DNA from 4 places in the Paenibacillus sp. LPE1-1-1.1 genome. Region 4 is predicted to be linked to each of the others. Evidence: riboswitches for the same ligand, from Rfam matches in the RefSeq annotation. Region 4 holds a riboswitch; each other region holds the start of a gene.

The links. A riboswitch is a leader RNA that binds a small molecule or an ion and turns the genes downstream of it on or off. The one in region 4 is predicted to bind cyclic di-AMP.
Region 1: linked by a shared signal. The riboswitch ahead of MRBLPE1_RS03610 (APC family permease) and the one ahead of MRBLPE1_RS09660 (C40 family peptidase) in region 4 are both predicted to bind cyclic di-AMP.
Region 2: linked by a shared signal. The riboswitch ahead of MRBLPE1_RS13325 (hypothetical protein) and the one ahead of MRBLPE1_RS09660 (C40 family peptidase) in region 4 are both predicted to bind cyclic di-AMP.
Region 3: linked by a shared signal. The riboswitch ahead of MRBLPE1_RS08085 (hypothetical protein) and the one ahead of MRBLPE1_RS09660 (C40 family peptidase) in region 4 are both predicted to bind cyclic di-AMP.

Annotation. Positions count from the first base shown of each region.
Region 1 covers NZ_JBEGHY010000001.1:762,047-766,621, forward strand. The annotation lists gene MRBLPE1_RS03605 (alpha/beta-type small acid-soluble spore protein) at 155-370, shown strand; gene MRBLPE1_RS03610 (APC family permease) at 460-2,277, opposite strand; cyclic di-AMP (ydaO/yuaA leader) riboswitch at 2,408-2,565, opposite strand; gene MRBLPE1_RS03615 (VOC family protein) at 2,848-3,258, shown strand; gene MRBLPE1_RS03620 (GIY-YIG nuclease family protein) at 3,440-4,513, shown strand; gene MRBLPE1_RS03625 (spore coat protein) at 4,570-4,575, opposite strand, start outside.
Region 2 covers NZ_JBEGHY010000012.1:627,021-631,595, reverse strand. The annotation lists gene MRBLPE1_RS13330 (APC family permease) at 1-1,198, opposite strand, end outside; gene MRBLPE1_RS13325 (hypothetical protein) at 1,286-1,702, opposite strand; cyclic di-AMP (ydaO/yuaA leader) riboswitch at 1,871-2,038, opposite strand; cyclic di-AMP (ydaO/yuaA leader) riboswitch at 2,129-2,329, opposite strand; gene MRBLPE1_RS13320 (ABC transporter ATP-binding protein) at 2,889-3,773, shown strand; gene MRBLPE1_RS13315 (ABC transporter permease subunit) at 3,780-4,575, shown strand, end outside.
Region 3 covers NZ_JBEGHY010000001.1:1,856,834-1,861,408, forward strand. The annotation lists gene MRBLPE1_RS08070 (GTP cyclohydrolase II) at 1-622, opposite strand, end outside; gene MRBLPE1_RS08075 (dioxygenase) at 646-1,410, opposite strand; gene MRBLPE1_RS08080 (winged helix-turn-helix transcriptional regulator) at 1,558-1,878, shown strand; cyclic di-AMP (ydaO/yuaA leader) riboswitch at 2,057-2,218, shown strand; gene MRBLPE1_RS08085 (hypothetical protein) at 2,224-2,649, shown strand; gene kduD (2-dehydro-3-deoxy-D-gluconate 5-dehydrogenase KduD) at 2,824-3,579, opposite strand; gene MRBLPE1_RS08095 (DeoR/GlpR family DNA-binding transcription regulator) at 3,584-4,378, opposite strand; gene kduI (5-dehydro-4-deoxy-D-glucuronate isomerase) at 4,404-4,575, opposite strand, start outside.
Region 4 covers NZ_JBEGHY010000002.1:40,986-45,560, forward strand. The annotation lists gene MRBLPE1_RS09645 (M1 family metallopeptidase) at 1-693, shown strand, start outside; gene MRBLPE1_RS09650 (hypothetical protein) at 721-1,539, shown strand; gene MRBLPE1_RS09655 (hypothetical protein) at 1,668-2,252, shown strand; cyclic di-AMP (ydaO/yuaA leader) riboswitch at 2,666-2,818, shown strand; gene MRBLPE1_RS09660 (C40 family peptidase) at 2,822-3,298, shown strand; gene MRBLPE1_RS09665 (cryptochrome/photolyase family protein) at 3,458-4,575, shown strand, end outside.

The sequences.
Region 1 (4,575 bases), on a different contig from region 4:
ATTCTTTTCTCCTTTCGTAAAAGTCAGGGTTTTTCTTCCATTTCCGATGTCTTGAAACATTTCGAAAAAAAATTGAAAATTCTGACCGTATCTCTGTATACATTTACAATTCACACCACATAATAACCTCACATCCCATGAAGGAGTGATTGTAATGAGCAGAAGAAAATCGAATACATTGGTTGTACCGCAAGCAAGAGTAGCCCTTGATCAATTGAAAACCGAGGCTGCGCAGCAGCTTGGCGTTTCGTTCTCGCAAGATGGATACAATGGTAATCTATCCACGCGCGACGCTGGATCAATCGGCGGATACATCACGAAAAAGCTGGTTCAAATCGCGGAACAACAATTAGGTGGGCGTAACTTCTAATCAGCCGACGAAAAGCCCTCCTTTTGCAGGAGGGCTTTTCATTTATAAACGTATCGATCCTGCAGCTAAACGGCAGCATTGTGCGGATCCTATTTTTGCAGGTGGTATGGCACGGTTGCGATGACTACGTCCTTTTGCGTAAATAAATAAGCGCGGAGCATTAAGCTCGTTTGGTTGTGCAGTAAATAATGCCACCAATGCTTCGTAATAAACTGCGGGATGAGAACCGTAATATGATCCGTTTCTGCCGTTTTCCATTCAATCGTATCAATGAACCGCATTAAAGGCCTAATGATGCTCCGATAGCTGGAACGGAGAACGATGAGCCGGACGCCGGGGTTCCATTCTTCCCACTTCTTTTCCATTCGCTCGATATCCTCGTCATCAAATCCAACATACACGGCAACGACATTATCCGTCAACGATTTGGCATAGCTTAGGGAATGATTGACGACACGCGTTATGCCCGCAATGGGAACCACGATCGTGCTCCCTTTAATAACCGGTTTATCTATCGCCATATTAATCCGCAGTTCGTCTGCCATGTTGCGGTAATGGCGGTGAATCCCATAAAACAATAAAATAACGAGCGGCAGGAAGATAAATACCATCCAAACATGGCTAAACTTCGTGAAAATAAAAATTAAGGTAATCGCCAGCGTCGTCAGCATCCCGATTGTATTAATGATGAAACGCGAGAGCCAACCGGCAGGCTTCAGCTTCACCCAGCGTACCATCATGCCCAGCTGGGAAAGCGTAAACGGAATAAATACCCCCACTGCATATAGCGGAATTAAATTTTCGGTATTGCCGTGAAAGGCGATAACCAATAACGCGGATAAAACGCCCAGAATAATGATGCCGTTAGAAAAGCCCAAACGGTCGCCCCGCGCCATGAACATATTCGGCATATATTTATCTTTCGCCAGCATGAAGGCAAGCAGCGGAAATGCCGCATAAGCCGTATTGGCCGCCAGAAATAAAATGAGCGCCGTTACGCCTTGAATCACATAATAAATGACGCCTCTGCCAAATGTCGCATTCGCAATTTGCGATACCACGGTTTCTTTCTCATTCGGTATAATACCGTACCAATAAGCAAGGAGGCTTATGCCGATAAACATTGCGCCTAGAATCGTCCCCATCATGATTAGCGTAGCTGCCGCATTGCGCTCGGCCGGCTGCTTAAAGTTCGGAATCGCATTGGACATCGCCTCTACGCCCGTAAGCGCCGAGCAGCCTGAGCTGAAAGCCTTCAATAAAAGGAATAAGCTTATGTTCGAAACCGCGGCACCCATCTCAGGCGCTGCTCCCGGTACGCCGCCTGCCAAATATTTGATTATACCGGATATAATCAGGATAAAGATAGCAATCACAAACAAGTAGACCGGCATGGCCAGCACGGAAGCCGACTCCGTGATTCCCCGCAAATTAATAAGGGTCAGAAGCGCGATCATCACTAATGCGATAAGGACCCGGTGATCATGCAGCGACGGAAAAGCGGACGTAATGGCATCCGTACCCGCGGAAGTGCTGACCGCAACCGTCAGAATATAATCGACAAGCAGCGAGCCGCCTGCTAACAAACCTGTAGAAACGCCGAGATTATCCTTCGCGACAATATAAGCGCCGCCGCCGGTAGGGTAAGAGAAAATCGTTTGGCGATATGATAAAATCAGCACCAATAAAAGACCGAGTACAGCGATGGAGATCGGAATAGAGTACCAAACCGCCGTAAAGCCGGCAACCATCAGCACAATTAAAATTTGCTCCGTCCCGTATGCGACCGAAGATAAAGCATCGGATGATAACACGGCAAGCGCCTTAAGCTTGCTAAGCTTTTCGCCTTCAATTTCCGAGCTTTTCATCGGACGACCGATTAACAACCGTTTAAATCTGCTGACCATCATAACTTCCCCTTTTCCAACCCATGAAATAAAATAACAAGCTAACTGCCGCATGGAACACAAAAAAAAGCCGCAGGAAAGTAAGGACTTTCCCACGGCTTTACCCAAATAGCTCGGTTCGTTCGTGATAAATTCCTCTTTTGGACGCTTACGAGGTTAGCTGACGGATTCGGGCGCAAAAGTCGCCCTACGCTTGGCATGGCCAAGTGATTCACCCCTGAGACAAGATCGCATGATCTTGCTCGATGGTTCCCCCGCTTCTTTTTCAGAACTCAGCGATTAAGGATATTACATGAAATAATACGGCAATAGATTACGTTTTGAATCTTACTCCTCTCCTCCGGCATTGTAAACAATCATAAAGGTCTAAATTGATTAAATTTCGAGTCATGCGGAATCATTTAACCGATTACATCCTATGCATTCTTTGCATATCGTTTGTATGCTTACGATCTCTTTGGATTATGAGAAAATCATTGGTGAATCATAGCAATCCATAAGAAACTGCATCACGTTTTATATGTTACGATTGGATTATCGTTACAACCCAATAAGAGAGGATGTTTTAGAATGGCAAAATACACGACCTACATCATTTCCGAGGACGCAAGAGCACAATCCGAATTTTACATGCAGGCACTTGGAGGAGAAATCAATTCCATTATGACGCATGGCCAGCTTCCCGACGCACGTGAGGAGCTCAAAGACAAAATCATTCACCTCTGTTTCAATGCCGCAGGCGTCAATTTCTTTATGTCAGACTCCGTGTTTGAACCTGTCCAGAGCGGTAACGCCGTTCATTTGAACCTTGAATTCGCTTCGGAAGAAGAAGCACGGCAAGCCTTTAATCAATTAGCGGTCGGCGGTCAAATCCATCAGCCTTTGGAGCCTGCTTTCTGGGGCTCTCTATTCGGACAAATCGAAGACAAATTCGGCATACGCTGGATGATTACCACCGAGGCAGCCGTAAGCCAAGCCTAACCCATCCGAATAAGGATAAGCTTTTTCATCACATCAAGAGGAGACGGCCCTTTGCTGAGGGCTGCCTCCTCTTTGCTTCGTCTATTTCTCCTATTATCAAAACAAGGAATTATTCACACGGATGTCGAATAGTGTCGGATGAAATATTTAAATACCATTTTGATAAGGAGGATGATGCTGGATGCCATTCTTGTTCAAAGCAGCTGAATACCCGTCAAGCCCCGGCTGCTATCTGATGAAAAATGAAGAAGGCAGCATCCTTTACGTCGGAAAATCCAAAAACCTGCGAAGTCGGCTGCGTTCCTACTTTACGAAAAACCATACCCATCGCAGAATCAAGCAGCTCGTACAGGAAATAGCGTCCATTGAAGTCGTGCTTGTCAATAATGAAGCGGAGAGCTTGCTCCTCGAAAATAATTTGATAAAAATCCATAAACCTCCCTTTAACCGGGCATTAAAAAAAGATAACAGCGGTTATGCCTATCTGCAGCTGACAGCTGACGAGCTTCCGCGATTGGATGTGTATTACCGGAACCGCAGCCGTCATCGGAAAATCGCTGAACCAGAGGAAATGCACCGTTTGGGTCCCTTCAAAAACGCCCGGTTCCGTGATGCGCTGCTTGAATTTGTAACGGAGCATTACGGTCTTCGAACCTGTAAAACCATGCCCAAGCAAGTCTGCCTGCTTTACCATATCGGGAAATGCAGCGGCGTGTGCGAAGGCAAAATATCGAAGCAGAGTTATTTGAATAACGTTCGCCAAGCCTCGGAGCTGCTCGCCCATCGAGGCAAAGGCCTGATTGAAACGTTGTATGACCGGATGGAGACTTATGCGTCAAAAATGGAATTTGAAAAAGCACAGCAAATGCTCATCAGTATCCGAAATTTGGAGCAAGCAGCAGACAAACAAATTGTAGACAGGGAAGCCGTTATCGATCAGGATGTCATCTACTTCGGCAGCTCCCATGCGCTGGTTGCAAAAGTCCAAGCAGGCATGCTTAGCGACTTTCAGATGTTTGAGCTCGAAAAACCGAACGATGCTGCTGCCGGCGACCAATTTATGATCACCAGATATGCCGAGGCGAAGCCTGATGAAATCATAGCGAGTCGCATCTGCGACCGAAAAAAGGTATATGCATCCTTAAAAAAAAGAGGAGAAAAGCAGTTTATCCTCACCGAGCCCAAGCGGGGGTTAAAATATGACCTTCTGCAGTTATGCAAAAACAATTATGAGTACCGATTCAACCGGCTTTAGTTCATCCCGGGATTAAAAAAAGGCCGCCAAAGGGCGGCCTTTTCTTATATGCCCATTTAATG
Region 2 (4,575 bases), on a different contig from region 4:
GCTTTTGACGAATCCATTTTATGATCATTCCAGTCTGCGACAGAGTAAAGGGAATAAAAACACCGACAGCATAAAGCGGGATTAAGTGTTCGGTTTGAGCTTTAAACACAATAATTAAGATGATGGACAAAATACCTAGCATGATAATGCCGTTGGAATAGCCAAGCCGGTCCCCTCTAACCGTAAACATCCTAGGTATGAACTTATCATTGGCAAGATTTACGGCAAGCAAAGGAAAAGCCGAATATCCCGTGTTAGCGGCTAGGATAAGAATCAACGCCGTTGTTCCTTGAATGAAGAAGTACATAAAATTTCGCCCAAAGGTCTGTTCGGCGATTTGGGAGACTACGGTTACCTCGAGGTTAGGTGTTATCCCGTAATAATAAGCTAAATAAACGATTCCCGAAAATAACAAAGCAAGCAAGATTCCCATCGCCATTAATGTTTTAGCAGCGTTATTAGGAGATGGGCTTTTAAAGTTCGGGATGGCATTCGAAATGGCCTCTACTCCTGTTAATGCAGAACTGCCTGAAGCAAATGCTTTTAAGAGCAAAAATAAGCTTATACCTGCTACTGGTGTACCGATTGAAGAATGTAATTCGGGAGAAACATGACCGGTTATTATGTTGTATAGGCCTGCTCCTATTAGAATGAACAATGCCAAAACAAACAAATAGACCGGATAAGCTAAAATAGAAGCGGACTCGGTTACCCCCCGTAAGTTCAGGATGGTTATGAAAATGACAAATATCACAGCAATGATAACCGTATGTTCATGCAAGCTAGGAAAAGCGGAAGTTATAGCGTCCGTTCCGGCGGATACGCTAACTGCCACGGTTAAAATATAATCAACCAACAAGGAGCCTCCGGCTACTAACCCGGGGTACTTGCCTAGATTTTCTTTGGACACCACATATGCGCCACCGCCATGCGGATATGCAAAGATAATTTGCCTATAAGATAAAATAAGTGCTAATAATAAAATTAATACTCCAATTGCGATTGGTACCGAATACCAAAACGCTGCGGCACTAACTGTAATTAAAACGATCAAAATTTGCTCAGGACCATAGGCCACTGAAGATAAAGCATCTGAAGAAAGAATGGCAAGAGCTTTCGTTTTATTAAGTTTCTGCTCGCCTAATTCATTTGATTTTAAAGGTCGACCGATTAAAAATCTTTTTAAAGAAAGCATCAGTTTCACTCCACATTTTTTGTTTTTAAATTACCTGTACTTTAAATTACCCTAAAAATAAAATGAAACACAGGTAAGAACCTCCCTCAATCAATTATTATGAGGTTTCCTGCTTCTGTTTAATAAAAAACCAACCTCGCCGTTTTGTGAATACACGATATGATCCGCTCCAAGACCTTTGTAAATGGCCCGCGGATTCCATTGCTGCGTAATCACATAAATGGACTTCGACGTCCAGGCCCTACAGCACTGTACAAAACGGCAGCTCAGCGCGAAACTGCTCTCAAAAATATAAACCTCGCGAATGAATACAAACGGAATATTCCAACTTTTTCTGTTATTCGTATTAATGTAGTGCACATTAAAAAATCCTTGGCTTCGGAGTTGCCTCTCCTCTTGCTTACTGTTGGTCAGCACCATAAAAGGCAGCTCGTAAAACTCCAAAATTTTTATGAATGATTTGCCGGATTCGCTTAGGCCGGCGACAATAATATGCTCATTTTCCAAAGTGGTTCGCCTCCAAATTTTGAAAAAAAGGCAACAAAAAAGAAGCCTTAGGAAAAGAGGAACTTTCCCCGCGGCTTCTTGACCCGCAGCAGGCAAAAACGGCTTAGACCGAAATTTGACGGTAAAGCTCGTTTTGCACTAAAAAGCCGCAGGCAGCGCGATGGTTGTTGCCTCTCCCGAGTACGCTTACGTGGTTAGCTGTCGGATTCGGGCGTGAGAGTCGCCCTACGCTTGGCAAAGACCAAGTGATTCACCCCGTGAGACGATTCGTATTTGCACACGAACGCTCGTTGGTTCCCCCGCTCCTGCTGCTGCAGGACTCAGCGTTTTAGATCCTTTCTTACCAGCTGCCCCTGTTTTGGACAGCAAAAAACCGCAGAGGCAAATGGCTCTGCGGTCGAAATTAATCGATCACAAGCTTCATCATTCCTCTCTCAATCCACGCTTACGAGGTTAGCTGACGGATTCGGGCGGTGAGAGTCGCCCTACTTTGTCCGGCATCCATGGTGCCAGATCAATGATTCACCCCTGCAATGCAACCATCCGACTCTCACATCGAACATGCGCACTGCCTAACATTTGGTTCCCCCGTTTTCCGCATTCACGGAAACTCAGCGATCAGTCAATTGCACTAATTTGTAATTCCTGTATCGAATCTTACTCCTCGCTACACCTGCTGTAAAGAGGCCGTACAGGCCAAATCAAGTTATTACAGACAATAAAGAGTTATGTTAACGCTTTCATTAATTCCTATCTCGGTTTACCTCACTATTTCTACGTTTATCTCTGGTTTTCAAAAATAATGACAAAGGCCTATATACTGAAATATTAATCAAATCATCTGATTTCTTTAAATAAGAGAATGAGTGAGAATCAGCGTGATTTTCGAAGAATAAACCTTTTTTAACACATGAAATAATCGTATTACTTCGTAAATGACGATATGGCGTCAAATCCCCATAAACCTTTGTTTTACAAAAGATGGCTGCAGGTTTACTATTGACGGCAAGCCGACTAAGGCAAACAATTATCAGCTAAGCGAATAGGCATTCAGCCAACCTCTCCTAATTGCCTAGAGTACCAATCTGAAGAATCCGTTCTTCTAGAAAGAGCTGTCGCTTACGTATCTTTATTCTAAAAACCACTGCTTTCTCCTTACCCGATCATACTACGAGGAGGTTTTACCATGGATGTCTTAAAAATCAGCAACTTGACCAAAACCTACGGGAATGCAAGAGGAATCACAAATGTCAGCTTTCATGTAGAAGAAGGTGAAATTTTCGGGTTTATCGGTCCGAACGGAGCTGGGAAATCGACGACGATCAGAACTTTATTGTCCCTGATTTACCCGACAAGCGGCAAGGCCGAAATCTTCGGCAAGGACTGCATCGAGTTTGCACCCGAAATTGCCAAGCAAGTAGGTTATTTGCCTTCGGAGGTTTTCTATTATGACAATATGAAGGTGATCGACCTCTTAAAATACTCGGCAAGCTTTTACAAAAAGGATTGCAGCAAAAGAATCAAAGAACTGGCAGAGATCATGGATCTTGATTTAAAGAAGAAAATCGACGACTTATCGCTCGGCAACAAAAAGAAAGTAGGGATTGTCCAAGGACTGCTGCATGAACCTAAATTAATCATACTCGATGAACCGACCAGCGGCCTTGATCCGTTAATGCAGCAAAGATTCTTCGATCTGCTTTTGGAAGAGAATAAAAAGGGAGCCACCATCTTGTTTTCATCCCATATTTTGAGCGAGGTTCAGCGTTTGTGCGATCGGGTCGCCATCATAAAGGAAGGCAAAATCGTCACGGTCGAAAAGATCAGCACGTTAAAAGAAAACAATTATAAAAAATTCAAAATCGAAACGAAGAAAACAGCGGAGCAGGATTTCTTCAACATAGCCGGCGTGGATAATCTTAACGTGGCGGATCATTCGGTAAGCTTCTTATTCAGAGGCGATATTAATACCGTCATGAAAAAGATAGCCGACGTCGAAATCGCAAACCTATGGATTGAAGAACCGGACCTCGAGGAGATCTTTATGCACTACTACGAAAAGGAGGTCTGACCAGCGATGAATATTTTTCTCCATGAATTAAACTTTTATAAAAAATCAACGTTGATTTGGTCCGTTTCATTGGTAGCCCTGCTCGTCTTGTTCATGTCCATGTATCCTTCTATTGCAGGAGATATCGATTCTTTTAAAAAGCTATTGGAAGGTTATCCGGAGGCTGTTCGGAAAGCGATCGGTCTTGAAGTGGAGAACCTTGGTTCGGTGCTGGGCTTCTATTCTTATATCTTTCTCTATTTGTCACTTTGCGGGGCCATTCAAGGAATGAATATAGGTACGTCCATCATTTCCAAGGAAATACGAGACAAAACGGCGGATTTTCTTATGACAAAGCCTGTAACGCGAACCACGATATTAACGGCCAAGATTTTGGCGGCATTGACTTCGTTAGTTGCTACGAATGTGGTTTTTTTAGCGGCAGCCGGCATCATGTTGTCCCAGATGAAAACGGAAGAGTACAGTACTAAAACTTTTTTCATGATTTCCGTTACGCTGTTTTTTGTTCAGCTTATTTTTCTTGCCTTGGGCATTGTTATTTCGGTCATCGCTCGGAAAATAAAATCCGTATTGACTGTGTCTCTTGGAACCGTGTTCGCCTTTTTCATCGTCGGCATGCTCGTATCGACAAGCGACGATGAAGCGAAAAGGTATTTATCTCCCTTTAAATATTTCGACACAGCTGATATCTCAAGAACTTCCAGCTATGACACCTCTTTCGTGCTTGCTGGAGCAGGAATCGTCGTAGTTTCACTGGTTATTAGCTATATCGTTTACATCAGGAAGGATATCCACGCGGTTT
Region 3 (4,575 bases), on a different contig from region 4:
CAGATTTGCGCAGCGCGTCCACTTTGCGCGGATTATTGGTGATGATCGATACCGGCAATTCGCGCAGCAGCTTAAGCACGGCAATGGCGTCGCTGTAATCACGCGAATCATCCGCGAAGCCAAGCTCCGTATTGGCATCAACCGTATCGAGGCCATCCTCCTGCAGCAGATACGCGATCGCTTTGCTGAACAACCCGATTCCGCGGCCCTCGTGATTGGCCAAATAAAACAGCGCCCCCGTGCCATGCTCGGTAATAATACGCATCGATTGCTTCAATTGATAGCCGCAATCGCATCTTGCGCTTCCGAAGATATCTCCCGTATGGCAAATGCTGTGCATCCGGATCAGCGCGTCTTCATTATTCTCGAAATCGCCGTAGACGAGAACGCTCGATTGCTGGAGATCCGCATACGAGAAGCGATTCAAATCCTCTACCAGCTGTTCGGGAGACTTTTCCTCGCCCGCTTCCTTGCGGAGCCAGCTGTACCAATGAAACGTTTTGGTTTCACCGTCCAGCTCGACCGGAAGCTTGACCGGGCCAACGACATAGATATCGTCGTTTCCGGCTTGCGTGCGTTTTAATTTATCTTTAATAAGTGCTGCGATGTGGGGTTTAATCATAGTGATTCACCTTCTATATAGGATTAAAATTGCATAGATAAATAGCTCAATGTCCCGAATTCATAGCTTCTGTAGATGACCTGGGGAGCTTCACCAGGATTTCCGCTTCCAAGTGCTATATATAAAGGAACGAAATGCTCGGCGCGAGGTACTGCCATTTTAGCATGCGGGGCCAAGTCTTCATACTGAAATAAAGAATTTGTATCATGCTTATTCATTTTTTCAATCAGCCACTCGTCAAATTCGACTGCCCAGCTCTCCGGCTCTTTCTGCCCCCATTTCACCGCACGGAGATTATGAACGGTTACGCCGCTTCCGATGAGCAAAATATTCTGGCCGCTCAAGCTGCGCAGCGCCTCGCCAATGCGGAACTGCTCCTCCGCCGTGCGATAAGGATTGACGGAAACCTGCACGACCGGGATATCCGCGTTTGGAAACATATGCTTCAGCATCGTCCACGAACCATGGTCGAGTCCTCTTGACGTATCATATGCTACCGGGATATGATTTTCGCTCAGCAGATGGCCAACTAGCTCCGCTACCTTTGTGGAGCCTTTGGCTGGATATTTAACTTGGTACAGCTCATCCGGAAATCCGTAGAAATCGTAAATCGTTTCGTATTCATCATCTTTAGAAGAGATGGTAACCCTCTCTGTCTCCCAATGCGCCGTAAAAATAACGATCGCATCCGGTTTCAGGCCTGCTCCCGTTTGCTGAAGAAATTTGCTATATTCATTTTGCTCGACAGCGAGCATCGGTGATCCATGTGCTAGAAATAACGGTTTCACTGCGGTGCCTCCTCAAATACACTTACTATTTGTAACTAATTATAAATTTATAACTAAGGATAGTCAAGTAATTAACATTATTCAGGTGTGCTTGTATAAATAAGATATTGAGGTTATACTAAATGGAAGATAAAAGAGGTGATACACATGGAGCAATCTAACCTTTGTCCCCGTTTCCAAAGGGGAATGGACATTATTAGCAAGCGTTGGACCGGCCTGATCATTTTCCAGCTTCTGTCCGGCCCGCAGCGGTTCTGCGCCGTCCAGTCCGCGCTGCCGATCAGCGGCAGACTGTTGTCGGAGCGATTCAAGGATTTAGAAAACGAAGGTATTGTCGACAGGCATGTATATCCCGAAATACCCGTTCGCATAGAATATTCATTAACGGAGAAGGGCCGGGCGCTTGAGCCGATCATCCGTGAAATACAAGTGTGGTCGCAGGACTGGATAGAAATAGAAGAAGCGTAATGGGAACGTTTCGAACAAAAGGAATATCACGAAAGCGGAGGACTACGGCCGCTTCGTGATATTCCTTTTTTTGCGACACAGGATTGATGGCTAAAGCGTTCCCGTTTCCTATCGCACATTTTCCTTGATTAAATGTACAAGATTTACAGATATGCAAATGAGGGTTATAATGAAGAGTACATTATTCACGCTGAATTTTTCGAATGAAAAAGCGGGGGAACCATCGCGAACGATTCCAATCGTTTCGCAAGGGGTGAATCCAGGGATTTGTAACCCTGGTAGGGCATTCTCTCTAGCCCGAATCCGACAGCTAACCTCGTAAGCGAACAAAGGAGAGATTTATTTATGTTGACGAACTGTGCAAATCATCTGCATCATTTCACGGAACAGACTCCTCATTTATCCGTCACCCGAATCGAGCTTTTTGTCATTCCTGCACTTGCCGTCGATTCTGCAGGCCACCGTATTTGTCTTCGATTAACGAGCAGCCAAGGCTTTGGCTGGAGCGAGCTTTTTGCCAGCGACACAGAAGAGGCCGTTGACTTAGACAGGTGGAGCGATCTCCTGCAAAGTTTTATCGGACGCATTCCTCTTCCGCCTCTTAGCCAGTATCAATACGACAAAACGGAACAGGATGGGCGTGCTCTCGACTTGTTCGTTACAGCCGTCAATCATGCCTTAGCCAAGTCCGCCGAATCGCCCCCGTACAGCATCGACCATGAAGAATCTGTTTTGCGTCAACGTTCTGTCTCCTACGTCTCTTTGGACTAGTAAAAGGGTTAGTACACATAGAAAGTCCAGAACACGCAGTCTTGTTCTGGGCTTTCTTGCATTGTGCAGCGGTTTATGGAAAGGGCCGGCATTTGCGGACAACGAAAAGGCCCTCCTTATTACAGCCGCAGCCGTATGGGGAGAGCCTTCTTGTTTTTTAATGCCTTACGGTTCTTACCTTACCAACCATCCGCCGTCAACGGCGAGAATATGGCCATTCATGTAATCAGAGGCTGCGGAAGCTAAAAATACAGCCGGTCCAATCAAATCCTCGGAGGAGCCCCATCGTCCAGCTGGAATGCGCTGCAAAATTTGGGCGCTGCGAACCGGATCCTCGCGTAGCGCTTCCGTGTTGTCCGTGCTCATATAGCCTGGAGCAATCGCGTTTACCTGCAATCCTTTACCAGCCCATTCGCTTGCAAGCGCTTTGGTAAGCCCTGCCACCGCGTGCTTGCTGGACGTGTAGCCTGGAACGTTAATGCCGCCTTGATAGGAGAGCATGGACGCGATATTAATAATTTTGCCTGAACCCTGCTCGATCATTTGCTTGCCTGCAAGCTGGGAAAGCACAAAAACTGAGTTCAAATTAACATCGATCACAGCCTGCCAATCCTCGTAGCTGTGCTCTGCTGCAGGTGTACGGCGAATGATTCCTGCGTTATTGACCAAAATATCGATCCGTCCCAGCTCTTCCAATGTGCGGTCAATGATGCCCGCCAGCTTAGAGCGATCTGAAACATCGGCTTGAATGGTAATGGCTTTGCGTCCTAATGCCCGCACAGCGTCGGCTGTTTTGTCAGCAGGCGTGCTATTGGTAACAAGCGCCACATCAGCGCCTGCTTCCGCCAAGCCAAGCGCTACCGCTGCGCCAAGGCCGCGGCCGGCACCCGTAACGACAGCCGTTTTTCCTGTCAAATCGAACAAACCCATCGGTTTAAGTCCTCCCTCTCGTGCGCTTCCCGCTTTCCGGAAGCTCCGCCTTCATCATCTTTATTTGCTGTGCCTCGTATTTGGCTGCAACCTCTGGAGCGATGCCTTCATCCGTAATGATGAAATCGATCTCGTCCAGGCCAGCAAAAGTAATCAAGGCGCCCTTGTCGAATTTGCTATGGTCAGCCAGGCAATACACGATTTTCGCGTTATCCATATAAAGCTTCTTCAGCTTCGACAATTCTTCCGTAAATATCGTCAGCCCATATTCCAAATGAATACCCGTCGTGGATAAAAAAAGCTTATGGACATTCAACCGTTTAATCCATTCCTGCGATTCGGCCCCAATAAGCAGGTTGTTATGGCGATAGCCGCCTGGAATCACAAGCCTTACCTGATCCTTCAAGGTCAGCTCCCGGATAATGAGCAGGTCATTCGTAAGCACGGTGACAGGCATATTGGGAAGCCTCTTCGCCATCTCAAGCGTAGTGCTGCCCGCATCGAGCGCGATGATATCGTTATCCTCGATGCAGCTTAGCGCAAGCGCCGCAATCGCCGATTTTTCCTGTTGATGTTTGCTGTTAGGGAACTGCAGCGGATAAAGACTGTCTTCCCCTTCCTGCTCCACCACGGCCCCGCCGTGCGTACGCTTGAGCAGACCCTTCTCCTCAAGCTTCTCCAAGTCCTCACGAACCGTTTTTTCCGTAACGCCAAACTGCTCACTCAGCTCAGATACTTTAACTGCCCCAAGCTGCTCTAGTTTCTCAATAATTTTACGATGCCGTTCAGCAGCAAGCATGGTGCACCTCCTGTAGCGAATGCTTCTATTTTAGCTCGCTTGCAGGGACCGCGTCCATGTCTGTAAACGTATAGTTTTCTCCTGCCATCGACCAGCAGAACGTATAATTGCTCGTTCCAACGCCAGAGTGGATGGACCAAGGAGGCGAAATAATCGCTTGCTCGTTCGCCACAACCAAATGTCTCGTTTGCGAAGGC
Region 4 (4,575 bases):
AAAGTCATGGAAACCGCTTATGGTTTAGAGTCGAATTTGCGAATGGAAGCCAGTTATATGACTGACCCTGCGCCGCTCAAGCAGCTGTCATGGACCTACGGCAGCCACTCGCAATACGCGGAAAACGTATATATGCGGGCTAAGCTCGTGCTTGTCGGAATAGAAAACAAAGTCGGCTCCAGAACGATGCAAAAAATCTTGCGCACTTATTTTCAAAAATATAAATTCAAGCACCCGAACACCGCTGACTTTCAGCGTGTTGTCGAGCAGGTAACCAAAGAGAAATGGCATGATTATTTCAGCCAATACGTTTATGACGATCAAATGGCGGATTTCTCTATTGAATCCATCCATGTGCGCCCGGTTACGCAGGATGGAGCCCAGATGTATGAGTCGATTGTGCTCGTCAAAAAGAACGGCGGCAGCAACGGCGACATCAAGGTGCTGATGAAATTTACAGACGGTTCCAAAGTGACGAAGCTGTGGAACGCCGAGGAATCCCATATGCAATACAAGCAGGTGCATTCCGCTCCGCTTGAATGGGCCATTGTCGATCCTAGCTACAGCAATGTGCTCGATAATAAGCTCATTAACAATTATATGCAGGCTCAATTGCCTGAGGAAACGCGGACGAGATGGAGCCTCGGCACAGTCAAGCTGATTGAAGGTCTGCTCGGGTCGCTGAGCTGGTAAGTAACTGCGTTCAAGGAGCGATAAACGATGAAGATACATTTGAAGCAAGGCTGGCAACTCGCGGTTAAACATTTTTACCTCGTTATTTTAATGTTTCTTTACCAGCTGCTATGGGGATTTTTCCTCTACCGTTTCATTGATTCGGTCGTATCCCCGCTGCTGCGAAGATATCCAAGCTCTTATCCGTCCGAAACGGCCGCTCAGCTCTTCCTGACCGAAGCGCAGTTCCAGCTGTTCAAGACCGATATCATCTCGCCGTACGTTTGGACATTCGGAGCCCTTCTCGTTGCACGGATGCTGCTCACGCCCTTGTTTAATGCCGGGCTGTTCTACTCGTTGAACCAAGCCCGCTCCGACGGGGGGACCCGTTTTCTGGAGGGTATCCGCAAAGCGTGGAAACCGGTAGTGCTTCTATACTGGATCGAGGCCGTCCTGTCGCTTGCTCCCGCTTGGTATTTGCTGCCGCGCTCGCTTGACGCCCTGCTGGAGAGCGGCTCCGTACCGGAGCTGCTGCAAGCGGTGCTTCCGGGAGCCGCGCTCTGGCTGCTTTGGGGCACACTGCTCCATCTGTTGTTCCTTGCCATGCAGTTCGGCGCCGCTTCAGGCGAAGGGGTATTCCGGTCCCTCTGGCGGGCGCTCCGAAACTTTATTTCCTACGGCGCCCTGTCATTGGTTATGTGGGGGATTGGCGCTGCTGCGGGACTCGCAGTCACGAGTTTATCCATGTTATGGGCGGGGCTGTTCGCGCTTATCCTGCATCAAGGCTATCATCTCATTCGCACACTCATGAAGGTATGGACGATTGCCGCGCAGTACGATTGCCTGCAAACCAAGCCTCTGCAGTAACCAAAAGCCTTCGGCCCGCAACGACTGCGGAAACGAAGGCTTTTTTTATTTTGCAGACGAGCGCAACTAAATGATGGCATTTTTGTATAAATAGTTAAGAGAACTTGAACAATGGGGGATACACGCAAATGATGCGTAAAAAACTGATTATTATATCGATGGCATTGCTCTTAACTGGCGGTTCAATCGTTGCAGCAGACAAATTATTGCAGAAAGTTACGTTGGTTTACAATAATAAGCAAACCGCAGAAGACGGTCTGCTCGTAGATGATAAGGTGTACATCAATATCCGCTCCTTAAGCGATTCCTTGCAAGCTTTTATCCAGTGGAAGGGCAGCGAGAAGAAGCTTCTCATCCAGAAGCCTAATGTCCATATGTTTCTGATGAATGAGAAAAGAACGATGTTCGGGCAGGTTGAAAAAGGCAGCGTTCAGAAGTTTTTGGTGCAAGCGCAAATCGATAACTTAAACGTCGCGATCACGGAATTCAAGGTCACGCTGGTTGACCCTAACGATAAAGAAACCACCATTGACCGACGCAGTCAGTCGGATGACGATTTTAAGGAATTCGTTGAGAAGGATACTTTCTGGTTCAGTTCGAAGCTTGTCTCCTATGACTTTAAATACGCAGGCAAATACAAGCTGCGTTTTTGGATGGAACAGAAGAACGGCGATCCTCAGCTTATTTCCGAGAAAATCATTACCGCCAAATAATCAAGATGACTTATTTTGGAAAAGGGCCGTTCCCAGGAATGGCTCTTTTTCATTTTATAACGACATAGAAGTCGTTCCTTGTCCAACTAAGCCGTTGCTTTGCTGCACCGCGCTGAACGAGATGAGATTTTTTTAATCTAATGCGAATAAACGGCGAACTACCGCCGTTTAGGGGACTTTAGACTAGCCCGATCGACCCGGCTTCTCAAGGATAAATCGGTATATTTTACACAAAAGTCACATAATTAATGAAATTGAGTCATCACTTTTGGTCAGAAAGAACTACTATCTGCATTTATTTTACACAAAGAACGGTTAAACGCATCAAAATGGCAAAAGGTTACATGAGAATTATTAGAAATTGCAACTAAAGGCAGGAGATCAATGAAAATAATCGAATAATTCTCAAGAGCAATAAAAAACGGCCTAATTCCCTATCGGGAAACGGGGGAACCACTCTGGGTGAATTGATTCCGACGTCTGATTAATTGGCAGCGCCTGAGGAATCATAGGGAACCTTCAACCGAACCCCACAGCTAACCTCGTCGGCATTGGAAGGAGTTTCACAATTGAAAAAGGTTACCGCAATACTCTTGGGTCTCGTTCTCGTACTCGCTTTTCAGGCGGGAAGCGCTTTCGCGGACTCGAAATTAAACGGATTCATCAATGATGTCATTGGTACTCCGTACAAAAGCGGCGGAACATCGTCGAGAGGGTTTGATTGCTCCGGCTTTACGGGCTATGTGTTCGAAAAAATGGGCATCGATCTTCCGCGCACTTCCGGTTCGCAAGCAAAAGCAGGCACGAAGGTCGCTAAATCCGACCTAATTCCGGGAGATCTTGTGTTCTTCGACACAGCCGGCGGCAACAACAGCGCCGTATCCCATGTTGGCATTTACATTGGAGATGGAAAGTTTGCCCACGCTTCCACTAGCAGAGGCGTTGTAACAGACAAACTTAACTCATCCTACTATGAAAACCGTTATGTGACTGCACGTCGTGTCATGGATGCGGATTCTTTCCAAACGTATGCCGACGCCCAATAGAGTAACCTAATCCCTCGCTAAGAGGGTTGCACGGGTAGACTCATCCAGCAAAGCCGCAGTTTTTTGTCCTCTGACGACAAATGACTTGCGGCTTTGCTGTTTCATTTCAAGCAAATTGCGGCGTAGGGTTAGCCGCTTTTGGAGAAGGAGCCATGCCTGATGTATTTGTTTATTCATCGCAAGGATTTGCGCACGGCAGATATGCGAGCCTTTGACTATTTGAGAAAAAAAGATACGCAAGGCATTCATTTGCTTATCATAGATCCCGTTCTTATCGGCGAAGGCCGATTGACCAGTCACAGCGGCAGAAACTTTATGGCGCAAGCCGCATCCTTGCTGCACAGCTACTCCAATGCAGGAAAGGAGCTGCATGTACTGTATGGTGATCCCGCACTCATTACCGAGGCTCTTCTGCAGGCTCATCCGATTGACGAGGTTATCGTCCATTCGGACTACACGCCTTACTCCCGCCAACGGGATGAGCGACTGCAGCAAATGACTCGCCGTTTTGGCCGTCACTGGCTGTCGATAGCAGACGCACCGCTTGCCGACTTGGAAGCATTTCCTGCATTTGCGCGGCGCTCCGAGCCGTATAAGGTATTTACGCCCTTTTACCGCATGTGGAGCAGCTTTATGCGGGAATGCTACAGCAGTGCAAGTGACACGACGATATTAGAGCTAGCTACCCTTCGCCAAATTGACAGCAAAGTCGCTCTTGCGTTCGCGCTGCCAGAGTCCGTTTCTTGCGCGCTCGGCGGCACGAATGTCGAAGGTGCGCCTAAGTCGGTCGCAAGGCTGGACCGATTCGTACGCGAGCGCCTTGCTTCCTATGCAGAAGGGCGCGACGCTTACGCATCGGAGCATACAAGCGGTCTCGCTCGATTCCTAAATACAGGCGCCATCTCGGCCCGTCAAGCTTACGAGTTTACGCAGGGGCTGCCCGGATCGGAGACCTGGGTTCGCCAGCTCGCCTGGCGTGATTTTTATTTGTATCAAGCGATGTATCATGATGATTTTTTCCGTTATGAGCACCTTGCTGATTTGTCTCCGCTCTCGGATACGAATTTCGAAGCATGGGCTTCGGCCGCCACGGGCATCCCAATCATTGATGCGGCCATGACGCAGCTCAACCGCACGGGTGAGCTGCCTAACCGTTTACGTATGGTAACGGCCATGTTCTTAACGAAAAATCTGTTATGTCCTTTTACGCGGGGGGAACAATATTTCCGCCTCCACTTGAGCGATTATGACAATACGCTTAACCGAGGCGGCTGGTT